One region of the Pseudomonas guariconensis genome, then DNA from elsewhere that is predicted to be linked to it. Evidence: predicted binding sites of a transcription regulator. Region 1 holds the regulator's gene; each other region holds the start of a gene.
What was found. Region 1 encodes FliA, which starts transcription of late flagellar genes. Its sites were predicted from a motif close to CTAAAGTTTNNNNNNNNNNNGCCGNTAA; they were not measured.
Positions count from the first base shown of each region.

Region 2: motA (flagellar motor stator protein MotA) is a predicted target of FliA. The motif match lies at 2,945-2,972, and genes of this name have one in related genera.
Region 3: AB1N67_RS12530 (methyl-accepting chemotaxis protein) is a predicted target of FliA. The motif match lies at 1,681-1,708, and genes of this name have one in related genera.
Region 4: AB1N67_RS19885 (methyl-accepting chemotaxis protein) is a predicted target of FliA. The motif match lies at 2,049-2,076, and genes of this name have one in related genera.

Region 1 covers NZ_CP162012.1:1,612,541-1,617,176, forward strand. Annotated here, with positions in the region: gene flhF (flagellar biosynthesis protein FlhF) at 1-524, shown strand, start outside; gene fleN (flagellar synthesis regulator FleN) at 613-1,446, shown strand; gene fliA (RNA polymerase sigma factor FliA) at 1,443-2,183, shown strand; gene AB1N67_RS07335 (chemotaxis response regulator CheY) at 2,288-2,662, shown strand; gene AB1N67_RS07340 (protein phosphatase CheZ) at 2,681-3,469, shown strand; gene AB1N67_RS07345 (chemotaxis protein CheA) at 3,482-4,636, shown strand, end outside.
Region 2 covers NZ_CP162012.1:559,542-564,177, reverse strand. Annotated here, with positions in the region: gene rsgA (small ribosomal subunit biogenesis GTPase RsgA) at 1-893, shown strand, start outside; gene motB (flagellar motor protein MotB) at 994-2,025, opposite strand; gene motA (flagellar motor stator protein MotA) at 2,029-2,880, opposite strand; gene AB1N67_RS02535 (HDOD domain-containing protein) at 3,011-4,546, shown strand; gene AB1N67_RS02530 (rhodanese-like domain-containing protein) at 4,593-4,636, shown strand, end outside.
Region 3 covers NZ_CP162012.1:2,726,798-2,731,433, forward strand. Annotated here, with positions in the region: gene AB1N67_RS12515 (MmcQ/YjbR family DNA-binding protein) at 1-114, shown strand, start outside; gene AB1N67_RS12520 (DUF1294 domain-containing protein) at 150-602, opposite strand; gene AB1N67_RS12525 (undecaprenyl-diphosphate phosphatase) at 604-1,434, opposite strand; gene AB1N67_RS12530 (methyl-accepting chemotaxis protein) at 1,734-3,368, shown strand; gene pnuC (nicotinamide riboside transporter PnuC) at 3,508-4,074, shown strand; gene AB1N67_RS12540 (AAA family ATPase) at 4,071-4,622, shown strand.
Region 4 covers NZ_CP162012.1:4,295,853-4,300,488, reverse strand. Annotated here, with positions in the region: gene AB1N67_RS19885 (methyl-accepting chemotaxis protein) at 53-1,927, opposite strand; gene AB1N67_RS19880 (helicase HerA-like domain-containing protein) at 2,094-3,569, shown strand; gene AB1N67_RS19875 (inorganic phosphate transporter) at 3,661-4,636, opposite strand, start outside.

The sequences.
Region 1 (4,636 bases):
AGCAGCTCAAGACATTGGGGCGCATCCTCAATGTGCCGGTGACCTATGTCGACCCGGGCCAGTCCTTGGCCCAGGCGCTCGATCCGCTGTTGCGCAAGCGCGTGGTGCTGATCGACACCGCAGGCCTGCAGGCCAGCGACCCGGCCCTGCGGCTGCAACTGGAGAGCCTGGCCGGACGCGGCATCGCCGCCAAGAACTACCTGGTCCTGGCCACCACCAGCCAGAAGCAGGTGCTGACCGCCGCCTACCACAGCTACAAGCGCTGTGGCCTGGCCGGCTGCATCCTGACCAAGCTTGATGAAACGGCCAGCCTCGGCGAAGTGCTGAGCCTTGCCATCAGTCACGAATTGCCCGTGGCCTATCTGACCGATGGACCGCGCATTCCTGACGACCTGCAACTGCCGCGCAAACATCAGTTAGTCAGCCGTGCGGTCAGTGTGCAGATGCAGGACGAGCCCAGCGAAGAGGCGATGGCCGACATGTTCGCTGATCTCTACCACAACCCAGGCAAGCGTGCGGGTTGACGAATGGACAGCGCAAAGTACCTGCATCCTGAGCGTCGTGTTCAGCTCCTGATGTGGCCTGGGCCCCGAGACAAGGTAAAGAACAAACATGGGTAGCATGCATCCCGTACAGGTGATCGCCGTGACCGGCGGTAAAGGTGGCGTGGGCAAGACCAACGTTTCAGTGAACCTGTCCCTGGCGCTGGCCGAGCTCGGCCGCCGGGTCATGTTGCTGGATGCCGACCTGGGCCTGGCCAACGTCGACGTCCTGCTGGGGCTGTCGCCCAAGCGCACCCTGGCCGATGTCATCGAAGGGCGCTGCGAGCTGCGCGATGTGCTGTTGCAGGGGCCAGGCGGTGTGCGCATCGTGCCGGCCGCCTCCGGCACCCAGAACATGGTGCACCTGGCGCCAGCCCAGCATGCCGGGCTGATCCAGGCGTTCAGCGAGATCGGCGACAACCTCGATGTGCTGGTGATCGATACCGCCGCGGGAATCGGGGACTCGGTGGTGAGCTTCGTGCGCGCCGCGCAGGAGGTGCTGTTGGTGGTCTGCGACGAGCCGACCTCGATCACCGATGCCTACGCCTTGATCAAGCTGCTCAACCGCGATTACGGCATGAACCGCTTCCGGGTCCTGGCCAACATGGCGCAGAGCCCGCAGGAAGGGCGCAACCTGTTTGCCAAGTTGACCAAGGTCACGGATCGCTTCTTGGACGTCGCCTTACAATACGTCGGTGCCGTGCCTTACGACGAATGTGTACGCAAGGCGGTGCAGAAGCAGCGGGCGGTCTATGAGGCCTTCCCTCGATCCAAGTGTGCGCTGGCCTTCAAGGCCATCGCGCAGAAGGTCGACAGCTGGCCGCTGCCTGCCAACCCGCGCGGGCACCTGGAGTTTTTCGTCGAGCGTCTGGTGCAGCCTACCAGCGCAGGACCGGTACTATGAATGCGAGCGGTTTCAAGATGTACAGCCGGGCGGCGCGTGATGCCCACTACGAACTGGTCGAACGTTATGCCCCTCTGGTCAAGCGCATTGCCTATCACTTGCTGGCGCGCCTGCCGGCCAACGTACAGGTCGAGGACCTGATCCAGGCGGGCATGATCGGCTTGCTGGAAGTGGCCAACAAATACGATGCCAGCAAGGGCGCGAGCTTCGAAACCTACGCCGGCATCCGCATTCGTGGGGCCATGCTCGATGAGGTACGCAAGGGGGATTGGGCGCCGCGTTCGGTACACCGCAACACCCGCATGGTCAGCGACGCGATACGCGCCGTGGAGGCCAGAACCGGTCGCGACGCTAAAGATCATGAAGTTGCTGCCGAACTCCAATTGAGTCTCGATGATTATTACGGGATTCTGAACGACACCCTGGGCAGTCGCCTGTTCAGCTTCGACGACCTCCTGCAGGACGGCGAGCACGAAGGGCTGCACGAGGATGGCGCCAGTGGCCAGCTGGAACCTTCGCGGGACCTGGAAGACGAGCGCTTCCAGGCCGCGCTGACCGAAGCCATCGCCAACCTGCCGGAGCGTGAGCGTCTGGTGCTGGCGCTGTACTACGACGAAGAGCTGAACCTCAAGGAAATCGGTGAGGTGCTTGGGGTCAGCGAGTCGCGTGTCAGCCAGTTGCACAGCCAGTGCGCCGCGCGCCTGCGCAGCCGTCTCGGGGAATGGCGGGCACGTTGAGCCAGGGTTCGCCACCGTCGTTGGATGTTGTACCGAATTGATTGAATGCGCGTCCGGGGGCCGGGCGCGTTTAAGACTGCTTGGAGGTCTAATTGAACAAAGACATGAAAATCCTCATCGTTGACGACTTTTCGACGATGCGGCGGATCATCAAGAACCTGTTGCGTGACCTGGGCTTCACCAACACCGAGGAGGCCGACGACGGCACCACGGCGTTGCCGATGCTGGAAAACGGCCACTATGACTTCCTCGTGACCGACTGGAACATGCCTGGCATGTCCGGCATCGACCTGCTGCGCAAGGTCCGTGCCCATGACCGCCTCAAGGGTATGCCGGTGTTGATGGTGACCGCTGAAGCCAAGCGCGACCAGATCATCGAAGCGGCCCAGGCCGGGGTCAACGGCTATGTGGTCAAGCCCTTCACCGCCCAGGTGCTCAAGGAGAAGATCGAAAAGATCTTCGAACGCGTCAACGGCTGAGTCACGTCAGGGGGCGCCATGGAGCAAATGAACACATCGTTGGGGGAGTTCGAGTCGACCCTGAAGAAACACGCCCAGGAACTGGTCGAGAGCCTCGAGCACGGCCGGTTCGGCGAGGCGGTGCAGCTGATCCACCAGCTGAACCAGACCCGCGACCGCGGCCTGTACCAGGAAGTCGGCAAGCTCACCCGCGAGCTGCACAGTGCGATCGTCAGCTTCCAGATCGACCCGCGCATGCCGCAGGCCGAGGAAGTGTCGCAGATCACCGACGCCACCGAGCGCTTGTCCTACGTGGTCAAGCTCACCGAAGGCGCGGCCAACCGCACCATGGACCTGGTGGAGGCGAGCACGCCGCTGCTCAACGACCTGCAGGCCGAGGCCCAGAATCTGAGCACCGACTGGCAGCGCTTCATGCGCCGTGAAGTCGCAGCGCCGGAGTTTCGTGATCTGGTCAAGCGCGTCGACAGTTTCCTGACGCAAAGCGCCGAGGGGAACCGCAAGGTCGCTGGCCATCTCAACGACATTCTCCTGGCCCAGGACTACCAAGACCTCACCGGCCAGGTGATCAAACGGGTGACCGCGCTGGTCACCGAAGTCGAAAGCAATCTGCTCAAGCTCGTGCTGATGGCCAGCCAGGTCGACCGTTTTGCCGGTATCGAACATGACCACCAGCAGCTGCGTGCTGAAAAAGATCAAGAAAAACATCCGACTCGGGGTGAAGGTCCGCAGATTCATGCCGATAAGCGTGAAGATGTCGTGTCCGGTCAGGACGACGTCGACGATTTGCTGTCCAGCCTGGGTTTTTAGGGAGCACGTTCAATGAGCTTCGGCGCCGATGAAGAAATCCTCCAGGATTTCCTGGTAGAGGCCGGCGAAATCCTCGAGCAACTGTCCGAGCAATTGGTCGAGCTGGAAAGCCGACCGGAAGATGCGGACCTGCTCAATGCGATCTTCCGCGGTTTTCACACTGTAAAAGGGGGCGCCGGCTTCCTTCAGCTCAATGAGCTGGTGGAGTGCTGCCATATCGCCGAGAACGTGTTCGACATCCTGCGCAAAGGTGAGCGCCGGGTCGATGCGGAATTGATGGATGTGGTGCTCGAGGCACTGGATACGGTCAACAGCATGTTTGGCCAGGTGCGCGAGCGCAGCGACATTACCCCGGCCACGCCGGAATTGCTGGCCGCACTGTCGCGTCTGGCCGAGCCGGCCGGTACCGAGGCCCCAGCGCCTGCGGCCCAGGCTCCAGCCGTCGCCGAAGCCGAGCCTGCGGTCGAGCCCGACATCACCGATAGCGAGTTCGAACAACTGCTCGACTCGCTCGATGCGGTGAAGGCCCAGGCCGAGGCTACCGAACAGCTGCAGGGTGAGGTCGCGGGAAGCGACAGCGACGAGATCACCGATGCCGAGTTCGAGTCGCTGCTCGATCAGTTGCACGGCAAAGGCCAGTTTTCTGCCCAGACGCCTGCGCCTGTGTCGGCTGACAGCGTCGCGGCGCCGAGCAGCGATGAAATCACCGACGATGAATTCGAAGCGTTGCTCGATCAGTTGCACGGCAAGGGCACCTTCGCCGCCGATGCACTGCCCGGCGCCACGGCTCAGGCACCGGCTTCGGTCGAGGCGGGCGCCCAAAGTGGTGACATCACCGAGCACGAATTCGAAGCTTTGCTGGATCAGCTACACGGCAAAGGCAAGTTCTCCAGTGACGCGGCCGTGGCTGCGCCTGAGGCCGTGGCGGCCTCTGCCGTGGCCAAGGCCGACAGCAAGCCTGTCGCCAAGCCTGAACCGGCGCCGGTGGCCAAGCCTGCGGCTGCCAAACCGGCCGCGCCGGCCCGCGCAGCAGCCCCAGCCGCCGAAAAGCCTACGGCCAGCGAAGCGGAAACCACTGTGCGGGTCGACACCGCGCGCCTGGACGAGATCATGAACATGGTCGGCGAACTGGTGCTGGTGCGTAACCGTCTGGTACGCCTGGGCCTG
Region 2 (4,636 bases), 1.1 Mb from region 1:
GGCTGGTGATCGCTCACTTCGGCGTGCAGGTGGAGGTCGAGGCGCAGGATGGCGAGTCCAAGGGCCAGGTGTTTCGCTGTCATTTGCGAGCCAATTTACCGGCACTGGTCACTGGCGATCGGGTGGTATGGCGAGCGGGCAACCAGGGCAATGGTGTGATCGTCGCGCAGATGCCCCGCACCGCCGAGCTGTGCCGGCCGAACAATCACGGCCAGCTCAAGCCGGTCGCGGCGAATGTCGACCTGATCGTGATCGTCTTCGCTCCCGCACCCGAACCCCAGGCCAACCTGATCGACCGCTACCTGGTCGCCGCCGAACACGCAGGCATCCGCCCTCTTCTGCTGCTGAACAAGGCCGACCTGATCGATGAGCAGAACGGCCCGACCATCGAGGCCCTCCTGGCGGTTTACCGCGACCTAGGTTATCCCCTTTTGGAGGTTTCGGCTCATCAGGGCGAGGGCATGCAGCGTTTGCAGCAGACGCTGGACAAGCACATCAGCGTGTTCGTTGGCCAGTCCGGGGTCGGCAAGTCATCGCTGGTCAACAGCCTGTTGCCGGAGGTCAGGACTCGTGTGGGCGATCTGTCCGAATGGTCCGGCCAAGGCACGCACACTACCACCACAGCCCGCCTGTACCATTTCCCCAATGGTGGTGATCTGATCGACTCACCCGGCATCCGCGAATTCGGCCTGGGCCATGTCAGCCGCGACGATGTCGAGGCCGGCTTCATCGAGTTCCGCGAACTGCTCGGCCACTGCCGCTTCCGCGACTGCAAACACGACCGTGAACCCGGCTGCGCCTTGCTCCAGGCTCTGGATGACGGGCGCATCAAGCCACAGCGGATGAACAGCTACCGCTCGATCATCGCCAGCCTGCCGCAGGACACCTACTGAGTCATCCAGCGCGGGTCTGCCGAACAGTTCCCAGACAAAACAAGGCCGCGCCTGCAGCGATTGCAGACGCGGCCTTATGTGGACTGGCCCAGCCCAGGTCTCACTCCTGGGTATTGTCCATTTTCAACACGCCATCTTCGAAGATGTTCAGCTTCTGGCGAAGCTCACGCGGCTGCATCGGTGCCTGAGCCGTATCGCCCGGGCCCGGCGCGGCCGGGGTAGCCGCCCCCGGCGCACCATTGGCCGGAGCCTGTTCTGTCGCCGGCGGGGCCTGTGGCGTGCCCTGCTCGCCTTCGATGGTGCGCTGGGCCTTCTTGGTCAGGACAATGATGTCGATACGTCGGTTGACCGGGTTGAACGGGTCCTTGCGATCGAACAGCGACGACGAGGCATAACCCACCACCCGTGCCACCTGCTCATCCGGATACCCTCCGGCGACCAGCGCACGGCGCGCGGCGTTGGCGCGGTTGGCCGACAGTTCCCAGTTGCCGAACTCGCCAGTGCCGGCGTATGGCTTGGCATCGGTATGACCACTGATGCTGATCTTGTTCGGCACTGCCTTGATGGTGTCGGCCATGGCCAACAGGATGTCCTCGAAGTATGGCTGCAGGCGTGCACTGCCCAGGTCGAACATCGGCCGGTTCTCGGCATCCATGATCTGAATGCGCAGGCCGTCCTGGGTGATCTCGAACAGGATCTGGTCCTTGAACTTCTGCAGTTGCGGGCTTTCCTCGACCTTGTTCTGCAGTTCCTGCAACAGCAATTGCAAGCGCTCCTGCTCGACCTGCTCGGCCAAGGTCTCGACCTTGTCTTTGTCCAACTGGATGCTGGTGTCAGGTGTCGGCTCGGATTTTTCTTCCGGATTGATGGTTTTCTCCGGCGCCAATTGTGGCGAACCACCCAGGTCGATGACGTAGGGGGTGCCGCTCTCGGAGAAGCCTATCGGGTCCTTGAAATAGCCAGCGATGGCGAGCTTCTGTTCAGGCGTGGCCGTGGACAGCAGCCAGAGCACCAGAAAAAACGCCATCATCGCGGTGGCGAAGTCGGCAAAGGCGATCTTCCAGGCACCGCCGTGGTGACCGTCGCCAAAGCGCTTGACGCGCTTGACGATGATGGGCTGATTGTTCTCCATGATTTAGCGACCGCGAACCGCTTGTTCCAGCTCGGCGAAGCTTGGACGGTGCGCCGGATAAAGCACCTTGCGCCCGAACTCCACGGCCAGCGACGGCGGCATGCCAGAGGCAGAGGCCACCAGCGATGCCTTGATTGCCTCGTAGACGTTCAGCTCTTCCTTCGCGTCATGACGCAGGGCGTTGGCCAACGGACCAAAGAAGCCGTAGGCCGCGAGAATACCGAAGAACGTACCCACGAGCGCGGCGCCCACGTGCAGACCGATGGACTTCTGGTCGCCATCGCCCAGCGATGCCATGGTCACGACAATCCCGAGAACCGCGGCCACGATACCGAAGCCGGGCATGCCATCGGCGATGCCTGTCACCGCATGGGAAGGGTGCTCGAGCTCTTCTTTCATGTTCAACAGCTCCATGTCGAACAGGCCTTCGAGCTCGTGGGGCGCCATGTTGCCGGTAGACATGATGCGCAGGTAGTCGCAGATGAACGCGGTCATGCGCTCGTCGCCCAGAACGGCCGGGTATTTGGCGAAGATGGGGCTGGCGGCTGGGTCTTCGATATCACCCTCGATGGCCATCATGCCCTCGCGGCGGCTCTTGTTGAGGATCTCATAGACCAGGCCCAGCACCTCCAGGTAGAAGGTGTGAGTGAAACGGGTGCCGAACATCTTCAGCGACTTCTTGATCACATGCATGGTCATGTGACCAGGGTTGGCCTGAAGGAACGCACCGAAGGCCGCACCGCCGATGATCAGCACTTCGAACGGCTGGATCAGCGCCGCGATCTTGCCGTGGGATAGCACGTAGCCGCCGAGCACGCTCGCGAATACGACGATGATGCCGATAATTTTAGCCATAGGTTCAAAGCACTTGCTGTGGTGGTCAGGGTCAGGGGCGGGAGCTTTAAAACTCTTCTTCTACTTATCGACAGAACTGCGCCAGACTATAGGCACAAAATGCGAAAAGCCAGTTCGGACTGATGTCAAAATGCCAATGGACGCTAAGGTACCAAGCCAGATTCCACCCACGCTCGATGCCTGGGTAAAACTGCTCGATGGCATCCGCCTGCCAGTACCCAAGGAGAGTCATGACCGGGTACTGGCCGCCATCAACGATAGCCGGCGCTCTTTGCGCGACATCGCCGAACTCATGCAGGACAGCCCAGCGCTGGTGCTTTCGGTGATGCGCGAGGCGAACCATCCGGCCAACGCCAGCCAGGCCGAACCCGCCGAGAGCCTGGAAGTCGCCCTCAATCGCCTAGGTCTGGCCCGCACCGCGAGCCTGCTGGCACGTCTGCCCGCCGTCCCTGGCGAAGATATTCCGCCGGTACTGCGTCAGTTCCTGCTGATCAGCCAGCACGCTGCCCAGCAGGCCAGTGGCCTGTTCGCCAGCCGCCTGGCCCGGTTGTGGCAAGAGATCCATTGGGGCAGCCTGTTGTTCTTGTCACCACTGTGGCCCCTGGCTTTGGCCTACCCTAAATTGCTCGATGCCTGGGAACTGCGAGTCATCCACAAGGGCGAGGAGGCTGCCGAAGTCGAGCAGGCACTGTTCGGCGTGCGCATCGTGACCCTGTGCCAAGCCATGGCCGAGCAATGGCGCTTGCCCGGCTGGGTGACCCAGGGTTATCGCCTGCTGCTCGATGAGCGCGAACAATTGGCCCAGATCCTGACCATCGCGCGCGAGCAGGATGCCTTCTCCCAGCAACAGCGTCTGGATGAAGAGCCCGGGCTGCGCCGCTGGTTCAACCAACCGGCCAACACCGTGCTGCTGGCCAACGGACTGGCTCTGGCGGCGCAGGTGGGCTGGGACAACCCTCACCTACTGCGCTGGCAGTTGCTGACGGCCTTGTACCTACAAACCTCGCTCGACGATGTCCAGCAACAGGTTCACCAGCAAGCGGCAGCCAGTGCCCGGCACCACGCCCGGCACGCCCTGTTCCATCCCGCCGAAGCGCTGCTCTGGCCCTGGCACCAGCGGCGACCGCATCCGGACATGCTCGCACCTGAGCCACCCACCAGTAAGGATCTGGAACACTGGCGCAAAATCTGTGGCGAGTTGCTGGTCCAACCCAGCCCGTTCACCACCATCCTGCACCTGAGCACCCAGGCGCGCGAAGCCCTCCTGGCCTGCGGCATGCAGCGGGTCATGCTGCTGGCGCTCGACAGACCCAATGAATGCCTGCGTGTTCAGCAGACCGCAGGTCTGCCCCCGGAGGCAGCCTCGCTGGTGCTGCCACTGAACCAGAGCAAATTGTTGCAACGGCTGATGGGCCAGGCAGCGCAACTGCGCCTGACGCCGGAGAACCACGCCCAGTTCTCGGCCTTGCTGCCAACTCCTTTGCGAGCACTGCTGTCCAGCGAGCATTTGTTGCTGCGCTCGCTGGCAGTCAACGGCCAGGTGACGATGCTGATGATCGCCGACCAAGGCGGCAGGCCCATGGCCGATGTCAGCGTGCAGGCTTTCGGCAAGACAGCCCAATGCACCGAGCGTGCCCTGTCGGCCTTTACCAACCGCAACGCTTGAGCCTTAGGCTACAATCGCCTCCTCTATTCCACCCTGGAGATCGTGGATGACTGACTTTTCCGGCTTGCCCCTGGTGATCGAACCGGCCGA
Region 3 (4,636 bases), 1.1 Mb from region 1:
GCCCCACCCTACCCCATGGGGCGCGAGGAATTGTGCGACCTGCTGCAACGCTCACACCAGTTGGTAGTGAAGCGGCTGCCCAAACGGCTGCAGGTTGGGCTGTTGCAAGGATGAAAAGACACGTCGGGGCAGTCATTGCCGCCTCGACATCAATGACCGGTCAGGACGCCGAGCGCACCACCCAGCCAGCGGCCGCCCAGCAGCAAATGGTCGGCCCAGAACGCCTGGTGCAACATCACGATGACCCAGAACGTCGCCTGGTAGGACACCTTGCGCGTCTTGTGTCGAAACAACTGCTGCGCCACCAGCGCGCCGGGCCAACCACCGCACAGCTCGCTGGCGTGCAGGACCTTCTCGGGCGTCCGCCAGGCCTGGGTGCGGGCTCGCTGTTTGTCCTGCCAGTAGAGCAACAGGCTGACCAGACTCGCCAGCGGATACACCACCAATGGCGCCCAGGACTGACCGCTGAAGGCCATTTGCGCGGCACCCACTGCCGGCAGCAGGCACAGCCCGGCCAGGGCCAGCAACTTCAGGTGCACGTTGCGTACGCCCTCCTGGGCGCGGCTGCCGCCACGCCGAGGTACAGTGTGCGAACGGGCCATCTCAGCCGTGCGCCGTGGCCCAGTTGACCCAGCCAAATTGCCAGGTCGCCAGGATCAGCAAGCCGAAAACGATGCGATACCAGGCAAATGCCGCATAGCTGTGGTTAGCGATGAACTTCAGCAGACCCCTTACGGCGATCATGGCGAAGATGAACGAGACCACGAAACCGATGGCGAACACCGGCAGATCGCCAGGCTGGAACAGGTCACGGTACTTGTAGCCCGAATAGACTGCGGCGCCGACCATGGTCGGCATGGCCAGGAAAAACGAGAACTCGGTCGCGGCTTTGCGCGACAGGCCGAACAGCAGGCCGCCGATGATGGTCGAGCCTGAGCGCGACGTCCCCGGAATCATCGCCAGGCACTGGACAAGGCCGATCTTCAACGCGTGACTCCAGCGCATGTCATCGACATGGTCGACCTCGATGCGGTGGTCGCGTCGCTCCGCCCAGAGCATGATCACCCCGCCAACCACCAGGGCTGCAGCCACGGTGACCGGGTTGAACAGGTATTCATGGATCAGATCGGCGAACAGCACGCCCAGCACCACCGCCGGGAAGAAGGCGATCAGCAGATTGGCAGTGAAACGACGCGCCTGGGGTTGGCTCTGCAAGCCGAGGACCACATCGAAGATCTTGCGCCGAAACTCCCAGACCACGGCCAGGATCGCGCCAAGCTGGATGATGATGTTGAACGCCATGGCGCGCTCGCCGCCGAAGTCGATCAGATCGGCGACGATAATCTGGTGCCCCGTGCTGGAGATCGGCAGGAATTCTGTCAAACCCTCGACCACGCCTAAGATGATTGCCTGCAAGGCACTCCAAAAATCCATCATTCCCCCGATGGAGCGCAGCTCCTGGCTGGCCCCTTGTACTTGATTTGCTTAGTGATTGCCGCGAAAGGCCCGGCCGTTTTACAGCGACTGCCGGCCGCATTGCCAGTGGAAATACGCCGATGCCTAAAGGTTTCATCTTGCGCGGCCGAAATCCTATCAGAGGTGCTTGTCAATCGCTCGCACGGCATGCGACACGAAATGCCTCTTCCGGCACTTAGCCCTTGGTCGAGTGTGTCGCGATGCGTAAAGCATGCTTGGATGCGCCTGATAACAAGAACAATGCGGGAGTACCTTTCATGAAGACCTTGAGGTCGATGTCGATCAGCCGTCGCCTGTCGCTGATCCTGCTGGTGGCGGTGGCCATGCTGGTGATCCTGGGCCTGTTGATGCTGCGCCAGCTCCACGGCGACCTGTATCAGGCCAAGGCCCAGAAAACCCAGCACGTGGTACAGACCGCTGCCGGAGTGCTGGCCTACTACCAAGGCCTGGAGGCCGCCGGCACACTCAGCCGTGAGGCAGCCCAACAACAGGCGTTGCAGGTGGTACGTGGCCTGCGCTACGACAAAGATGACTATTTCTGGATCAACGACCTGGGGCCGAAGATGATCATGCATCCGACCAACCCCAAGCTCGACGGCCAGGACCTGTCCGCCATCCGCGACCCTGACGGCTTTGCCGTTTTCAACGAAATGGTCGCCCTCGCCCGCAGCCAGGACGCAGGCTCGGTCAACTACCGCTGGCCCAAACCCGGCGCCAGCGAACCGGTGGCCAAGACTTCCTACATCCAGCTGTTCAAACCCTGGGGCTGGATTATCGGCTCGGGTGTCTATATCGACGACGTTCAGGCCGAATTCGCCCGCCAAGTGCGCGATGCCTCCCTGCTCGGCCTGGGTATCGCCGTGCTGATGGCCCTGCTGGTGCTGTTGATCGCCCGCAGCATCGCTCGCCCGTTGCAGGATGCCGTGCAGGCCATGGGCAACATCGCCAGCGGCGAAAGCGACTTGACCCGGCGCCTGGATACCCATGGTAGAGACGAGCTCACGCATTTGGGCGAGCACTTCAACCGCTTCAACGGCAAGCTGCAGGGTGTGGTCGGCCAACTGCAAGGCGCGGCCCATGCCCTGGCCCAGTCCGCCAGCCACGTCGGCGACAACGCGGGCCAAGCCCAGGCGCGCAGCGTTCAGCAATCGCTGCAGATGGACCAGGTGGCCACTGCCGTCAACGAAGTCACCTATGCGGTTCAAGACGTCGCCAAGACCGCCGAACAGGCAGCCAACGAGATGCACGCGGCCCAAGTGCAGGTCGATCATGGCCAGCAGGCCATCCACAGTAGCCTGGAGCAGATCGACCGGCTGTCGAGCACCATCGACCAGGCGGTGCAGGTGATCCGCGAACTGGCCGGGCACAGCACCCGGATCGGTGGCGTACTGGAAGTGATCCGCTCTATCGCCGAACAGACCAACCTGCTGGCCCTCAATGCCGCGATCGAGGCGGCCCGGGCGGGTGAACAGGGCCGAGGTTTTGCCGTGGTCGCCGATGAAGTGCGGTTGCTGGCTCAGCGCACCGCCCAGTCGACCGCCGAGATCCAGACCATGATCGAGCACCTGCAAAGCCAGTCGGAAGCAGCCGTCAAGGCCATCGACACCAGCAGCGAAGCCTCGCGCCAGACCGTCCATCAAGCCCGCGAGGCCGGCACCAGCCTGGATGCTATCAGCCAGGCATTGAACAACCTCACCGCGCTCAACGCGTCGATCGCCAGTGCCACCTTGCAGCAAGCCCATGTGGTCGAAGAGATCAATCGCAATGTCCTCGACACCGCCGGACTGTCTCAGCAGACCGCCGAGGCGGCCCGCCAGTCCAGCGATGCGGGTGCCTCCCTGGCGCGCCTGAGCGAAGACTTGGAACAGTTGCTGCGCCAGTTCAAGGTCTGACAGCTTATCGATTTGTTCACGGGTGAACCCGCTCCTACCTTAGGAGCGGGGTTGCCCGCGAACAGGCCGCCATCAGCCACTACAGCTTCCCCGCCCCACAGGCTACAATCGCGACCTTCCCCACTCCCAAGGATCGCCGATGTCCGGCCTCGAACTCTTCGCCGCCGTGCTCGGCGTCATCGCCGTGTGGCTCACGGTCAAGCAGAACCCGTGGTGCTGGCCGATCGGCTTGGTGATGGTGCTGCTCTACAGCTGGATCTTCTATGAGGTGAAGCTGTACTCCGACATGCTCCTGCAACTGGTCTATGCCGTACTGCAGTTGTACGGCTGGTGGCAATGGACACGCCCGGAGCGTGTCGAGTACGCCCGTCAGGTGTCCAGCCTGGCCACAGGGCCGATGCTTACAGGGCTTGGGGTCGGCCTGCTGGCAAGTCTTGCTCTCGGCGCGGCGATGGCACACTGGACTGACGCCGCCCAGCCCTGGCTGGACGCCGCACTGACGGGGTTCAGCCTGGTGGCGCAGTGGTGGATGGCGCAAAAGCGCCTGCAGTGCTGGGCACTGTGGATGGTTCTGGACGTGATCTTCGTTGGCCTGTTCCTCTACAAAGGCCTGTACCTGACCGCCGCACTCTACGCATTGTTCACCCTGATCGCCGTACGTGGCTGGCTGCAATGGCGGCGCGACCCGGCGCTGGTGGCGGCATGAAAGTCGTGGTGCTGTGCGGCCCGGAGTCCAGCGGCAAGAGCTGGCTCAGTGGGGAGATCCAGGCACATTTCGGTGGCGTGGTCGTCAGCGAATACGTACGCCATTTCATCGACCAGGAACAGCGTGACACCTGTTACGCCGACATCCCGACCATCGCCCAGGGTCAACTGGCCTGGGAGGACCAGGCCCGTCAGCTGACGCCAGAGCTCTTGATCCTCGACACCCATCTGCTCAGCAACATGCTGTGGAGCCATGCCCTGTTCGATGACTGCCCGCCCTGGCTGGAACAGGCCTTGCTTGCACGTCACTATGACCTGCACCTGCTGCTCAGCCCCCAAGGCGTCGGCTGGGTGGACGATGGCCAGCGCAGCCAGCCCGACCTCAATGACCGCCAACGGTTCTTCGACGACAGTCTGGCGTGGCTGGCACGGCATCGCCAATCGGTGCAGATCATCGGCGGAGAATGGCCGCAAAGAAGCGCGGCAGCCCTGAACGCGGTGCAACGCCTGCTAGAAGGCAAATCTCCCACCTGCCCAACCGAGTGTTAAGGACCTGACACACA
Region 4 (4,636 bases), 2.6 Mb from region 1:
CCCTGCCTGCTGTTCTTGCGGCTTGAAGCTCGAAGCTTGCGGCTTGAAGCTCTTAGATCCGGAAACTGCCGACCAGATGCTTGAGGCGGGTGGCTTGCTGTTCCAGGTCCGTGCAGGCGCGCAGGGTAGCCTGCAGGTTCTCGACGCCCTCCTGGTTGAGCATGTTGATTTCGTTGATGTCCATGTTGATCGAGTCGACCACGGCGGTTTGCTCCTCGGTGGCCGTAGCCACCGACTGGTTCATGCCGTCGATTTCGCCGATACGCACGGTCACGCTGTCCAGGCGCTCGCCGGCCTGGTTGGCGATCTCCACGCTGTCCTGGCTGTGGCGCTGGCTCTGACCCATGGTTTCGACCGACTCACGGGCACCGACCTGCAGCTCCTCGATCATGTTCTGCACTTGCTGTGCCGATTCCTGGGTGCGGTGGGCGAGGTTGCGTACTTCGTCGGCGACCACGGCGAAACCGCGGCCAGCCTCGCCTGCACGGGCGGCCTCGATCGCCGCGTTGAGCGCCAGCAGGTTCGTCTGTTGGGAAATGCTGGTGATCACCTCGAGAATCTGGCCGATGTTGACGGTCTTGTTGTTGAGCGTCTCGATGTGGGCGCTGGAGGTGACGATCAGGTCGGACAGGCGATTCATCGCCTCGATGTTGCGCTCCACCACCTGCTGGCCTTCTTCGGCCAGCAGGCGCGCCGAGGTGGCGTGCTGAGAGGCCTGGGCCGCGTTGCCGGCGATCTCCTGGGCAGCGGCGCCGAGCTCGTTGATGGCGGCGGCGACGCTGTTGGTGCGGTTGGCCTGCTCGTCGGAGTTTGCCATCGACGAGTTGGAGGCACTGATCACCCGCAAGGCCACTTCGTTGACTTGTTCGGTGGCCGAGGACACTTCGCGGATCGAGGCGTGGATACGCTCGACGAAGCGGTTGAACGCCGTGCCGAGGATGCCGAACTCATCGTGTTGATGGATCTGCAGGCGCTTGGTCAGGTCGCCTTCACCCTCGGCGATGTCTTCCATGGCACGGGTCATGGTGTGCAAGGGCTGCATCAGCACGCGGATCAGTAAACCCAGCAGGGCAATGATGATGACCACCGCCACGATCGTCGCGATCACCGCCGAGGTGCGGAAGGTGCTGAGCATGGCGAAGGCTTTGTCTTTATCTACCGACAGGCCGATGTACCAGTTGGCCGAAGGCAGCCCCTTGATCGGGGTGAAGGTCAGCAAGCGAGCCTGGCCGTCGGACTCGACTTCGGTCAGCTCGCCGGACAGCTTGGGTGTTTGCTGTGGGAACAGGTCCGACAGCGACTTCATCACCAAGTCTTTGTTCGGATGTACCAGGATCTTGCCTTGGTCGTTGACCAGGAAGGCGTAGCCCATGCCGCCGAAGTCCAGCGAATTGATGATGTCCACAAGGCCGTCGAGGGCCAGGTCCCCACCGACCACACCGACAGTGCTCGAGACCTTGCTGAGGATACCGATGACCATCTTGTTGGTGGTCAAGTCGATGTAGGGTTCGGTCAGCATGGCGCCACTGGCGTTCATGCCGTCCTTGTACCAGGGGCGCACGCGAGGGTCGTAGCCGTCGGGCATCTTGGAATCGGGACGCACGCTGAAGCCGCCGTCCACCTTGCCCAGGTAGACGGTGAGAAAGCTCGACAGTAGGGCTTGCTGACTCATGAAGGTTTCGGCATTGGCCGGATTCTGTGCGATGTTCTGCGACAGGTTTTCCACTAACTTGATTCGGCCATCGAACAGGTTGCGAATGTTGGTCGAGGTGGATTCGCCCATTTCAGCCAGATAACTCTCCAGGTCGGCGCGAATGGCATTACGCTGGAGATAATCGTTGTAGAGGGTGAACAGGCTGAAGGCGAGTATCACGATCAAAGACGCCGCCAAGAGAATCTTGTGGCTGAAACGTAGGCTTTTGTTCATGGCGTGGTCCGCTAAGGTTTTTATCGGGTCGTTCGCACGAAGGCAGCTTGAAAACAGTGCAACAATCACCGGAGGTCCTTTTCGGGATGTTCCTGTCTTTCAGAATGAGTAGCACCACGGGGTATCGGCCGTTATGCGGCAAAGCTTGAATAGAGGATGAAAGAAGATGTCGGATACTTCGCAAATAGTTGTGGGGGCGGGGCCTGACGGCCAGCCAGTGAGCCAAGCCATGCGCCTGGCCAACCGTCATGGGCTGGTTGCCGGTGCCACAGGGACGGGCAAGACCGTGACCCTGCAACGCCTGGCCGAGGTCTTCAGCGATGCGGGAGTTGCGGTGTTCGCCGCCGACGTGAAGGGCGACCTGTGCGGCCTGGGGGCAGCCGGAGCCCCGCAGGGCAAAGTGGCCGAGCGTATCGCCGCAATGCCGTGGTTGGGCCACCGCCCTCAGGCCTATCCCGTGACCTTGTGGGATATTGCAGGGGAGTCGGGTCATCCCTTGCGAACGACACTCAGTGAAATGGGGCCTCTGTTGTTGGGCAACTTGCTGGAACTGACCGACAGCCAGCAGGCAGCACTATACGCAGCCTTCAAGGTGGCTGACCGCGAAGGGCTATTGCTCCTGGACCTCAAGGACCTCAAGGCGCTGCTCGGGCACTTGAAGGACAACCCGCAATTGCTGGGTGAGGACAGCGCATTGATGACCACGGGCTCCACCCAGGCCCTGCTACGTCGCCTGGCGACTCTGGAGCAACAGGGGGCCGAGGCCCTGTTCGGAGAGCCGGCCCTGCAACTGGAGGATCTACTGCGCCCGGACCGCGATGGGCGAGGGCGCATCCACTTGCTCGATGCCAGCCGGTTGGTGCATGAGGCGCCGAAGGTCTACGCCACCTTCCTTTTATGGTTGTTGGCCGAGCTGTTCGAACAGTTGCCCGAGCGTGGTGATGCCGACAAACCGGTGTTGGCGTTGTTCTTCGACGAGGCGCATCTGCTGTTCAACGGCACCCCCAAGGCCCTGCAGGATCGCCTCGAGCAAGTGGTTCGACTGATCCGCTCCAAAGGCGTAGGGGTTTATTTCGTGACCCAGTCGCCAGGGGACTTGCCCGATGCCGTGCTGGCGCAGTTGGGGCTGCGTATCCAGCATGGGCTTCGTGCGTTCACCGCCAAGGAGCAGAAGTCGCTCAGGGCCGTGGCCGACGGATTCCGTCCTAACCCGGCATTCGATGCACTCGCCGTGTTGACCGAACTGGGTATCGGTGAGGCATTGGTAGGGACCCTGCAGGAGAAAGGCACGCCGGAAATGGTCCAGCGGGTACTGGTAGCGCCACCGCAGTCGCGTATCGGGCCGTTGACCGAGACCGAGCGCAAAGCGCTGGTTGCAGCCTCGCCACTGGCGGGACGTTATGACAAACCAGTCGACCGTGAATCGGCTTATGAGATGCTGACCGCTCGCAAGGGCGAGCCGGTGGAGCCCGTGCCGCAGCCCAAGGCCGATGAGGAGAGCTTCGCCGACAAGGCTGGAGAGTTTTTGCAGAGTGCTGCGGGGCAGGCGATCAAGTCGGCAGTGCGCCAGGCGGCCAATCAGTTGGGGCGCCAATTGGTGCGTGGCCTGATGGGCTCGCTGCTGGGCGGCAAACGGCGGTAGTGGCCAGTGGCGCCAGCACTCACAGGTGCTAGGCATCGTGAACCCATGAAAAAGGCGCCCGAAGGCGCCTTTTTCATGACAGCGGTATCGATCAGCCGATCGCCTTGGAGGCCAGCCAGAACAGGCCGGCGGCCAGGCCCATCGAAGCCGGCAGGGTCAGGACCCAGGCCAGCAGGATGGTCTTCACGGTGCCGCCTTGCAGGCCGCTCTTGTTGGCGACCATGGTGCCGGCGACACCCGACGACAATACGTGGGTGGTCGAGACCGGCAGGCTGAAAACGTTGGCCAAGCCGATGGCGCAGGCTGCGGTGATCTGCGCCGACATGCCCTGGGCGTAGGTCATGCCTTGCTTGCCGATCTTCTCGCCGACGGTCAGCACCACGCGCTTCCAGCCGACCATGGTGCCCAGGCCCAGGGCCAGGGCGACAGCCACGATCACCCAGAACGGTGCGTATTCGGTGGTGGCGGTCAGGTCTTTGCGCAGCTTCTCGAGGTCGGCCTTTTCACGGCTTTCCAGTCCTGGGAGCTTGCCGACCTTCTTGGCGGTGTCATCCAGGCAGAGCAGATAGCGACGGACTTCGACGCGCTTCTCCGCGCTCAGGTCGCGGTAGTCGGTGACACCGTGCAGCGACGATTGCAGGGCGGCGATGGTCGGTTCGGTCTGCTGCGGATTGCAGCTGAACTGCTCCGGCAGGTCGGTCGACTTGGCCTTGCCCAGTGCCAGGAACTCGCCCAGGGTGGCGGCGTTGCGCTGGTAGAACTGGCTCATGTGCAGGGTGGCGTCGCGGGTACGCTCGATCTGGTAGGTGGTGCTATTCAGGTCGAGGACGAACTTGGCAGGAACGATACCGATCAGGACCAGCATGATCAGGCCGATGCCTTTCTGGCCGTCGTTGGAGCCGTGCACGAAGCTGACGCCCATCGCGGAAATCACCAGCACCAGGCGATTCCAGAATGGCGGATGCTTCTTGTCGTCCAGCTTGCGGCGTTGTTCCGGTGTCTTGTGCATCTTCGACAGCGGGCGCCACCATTTGAGGCCGATCAATACCAGGGCCGCGACGGCGAAG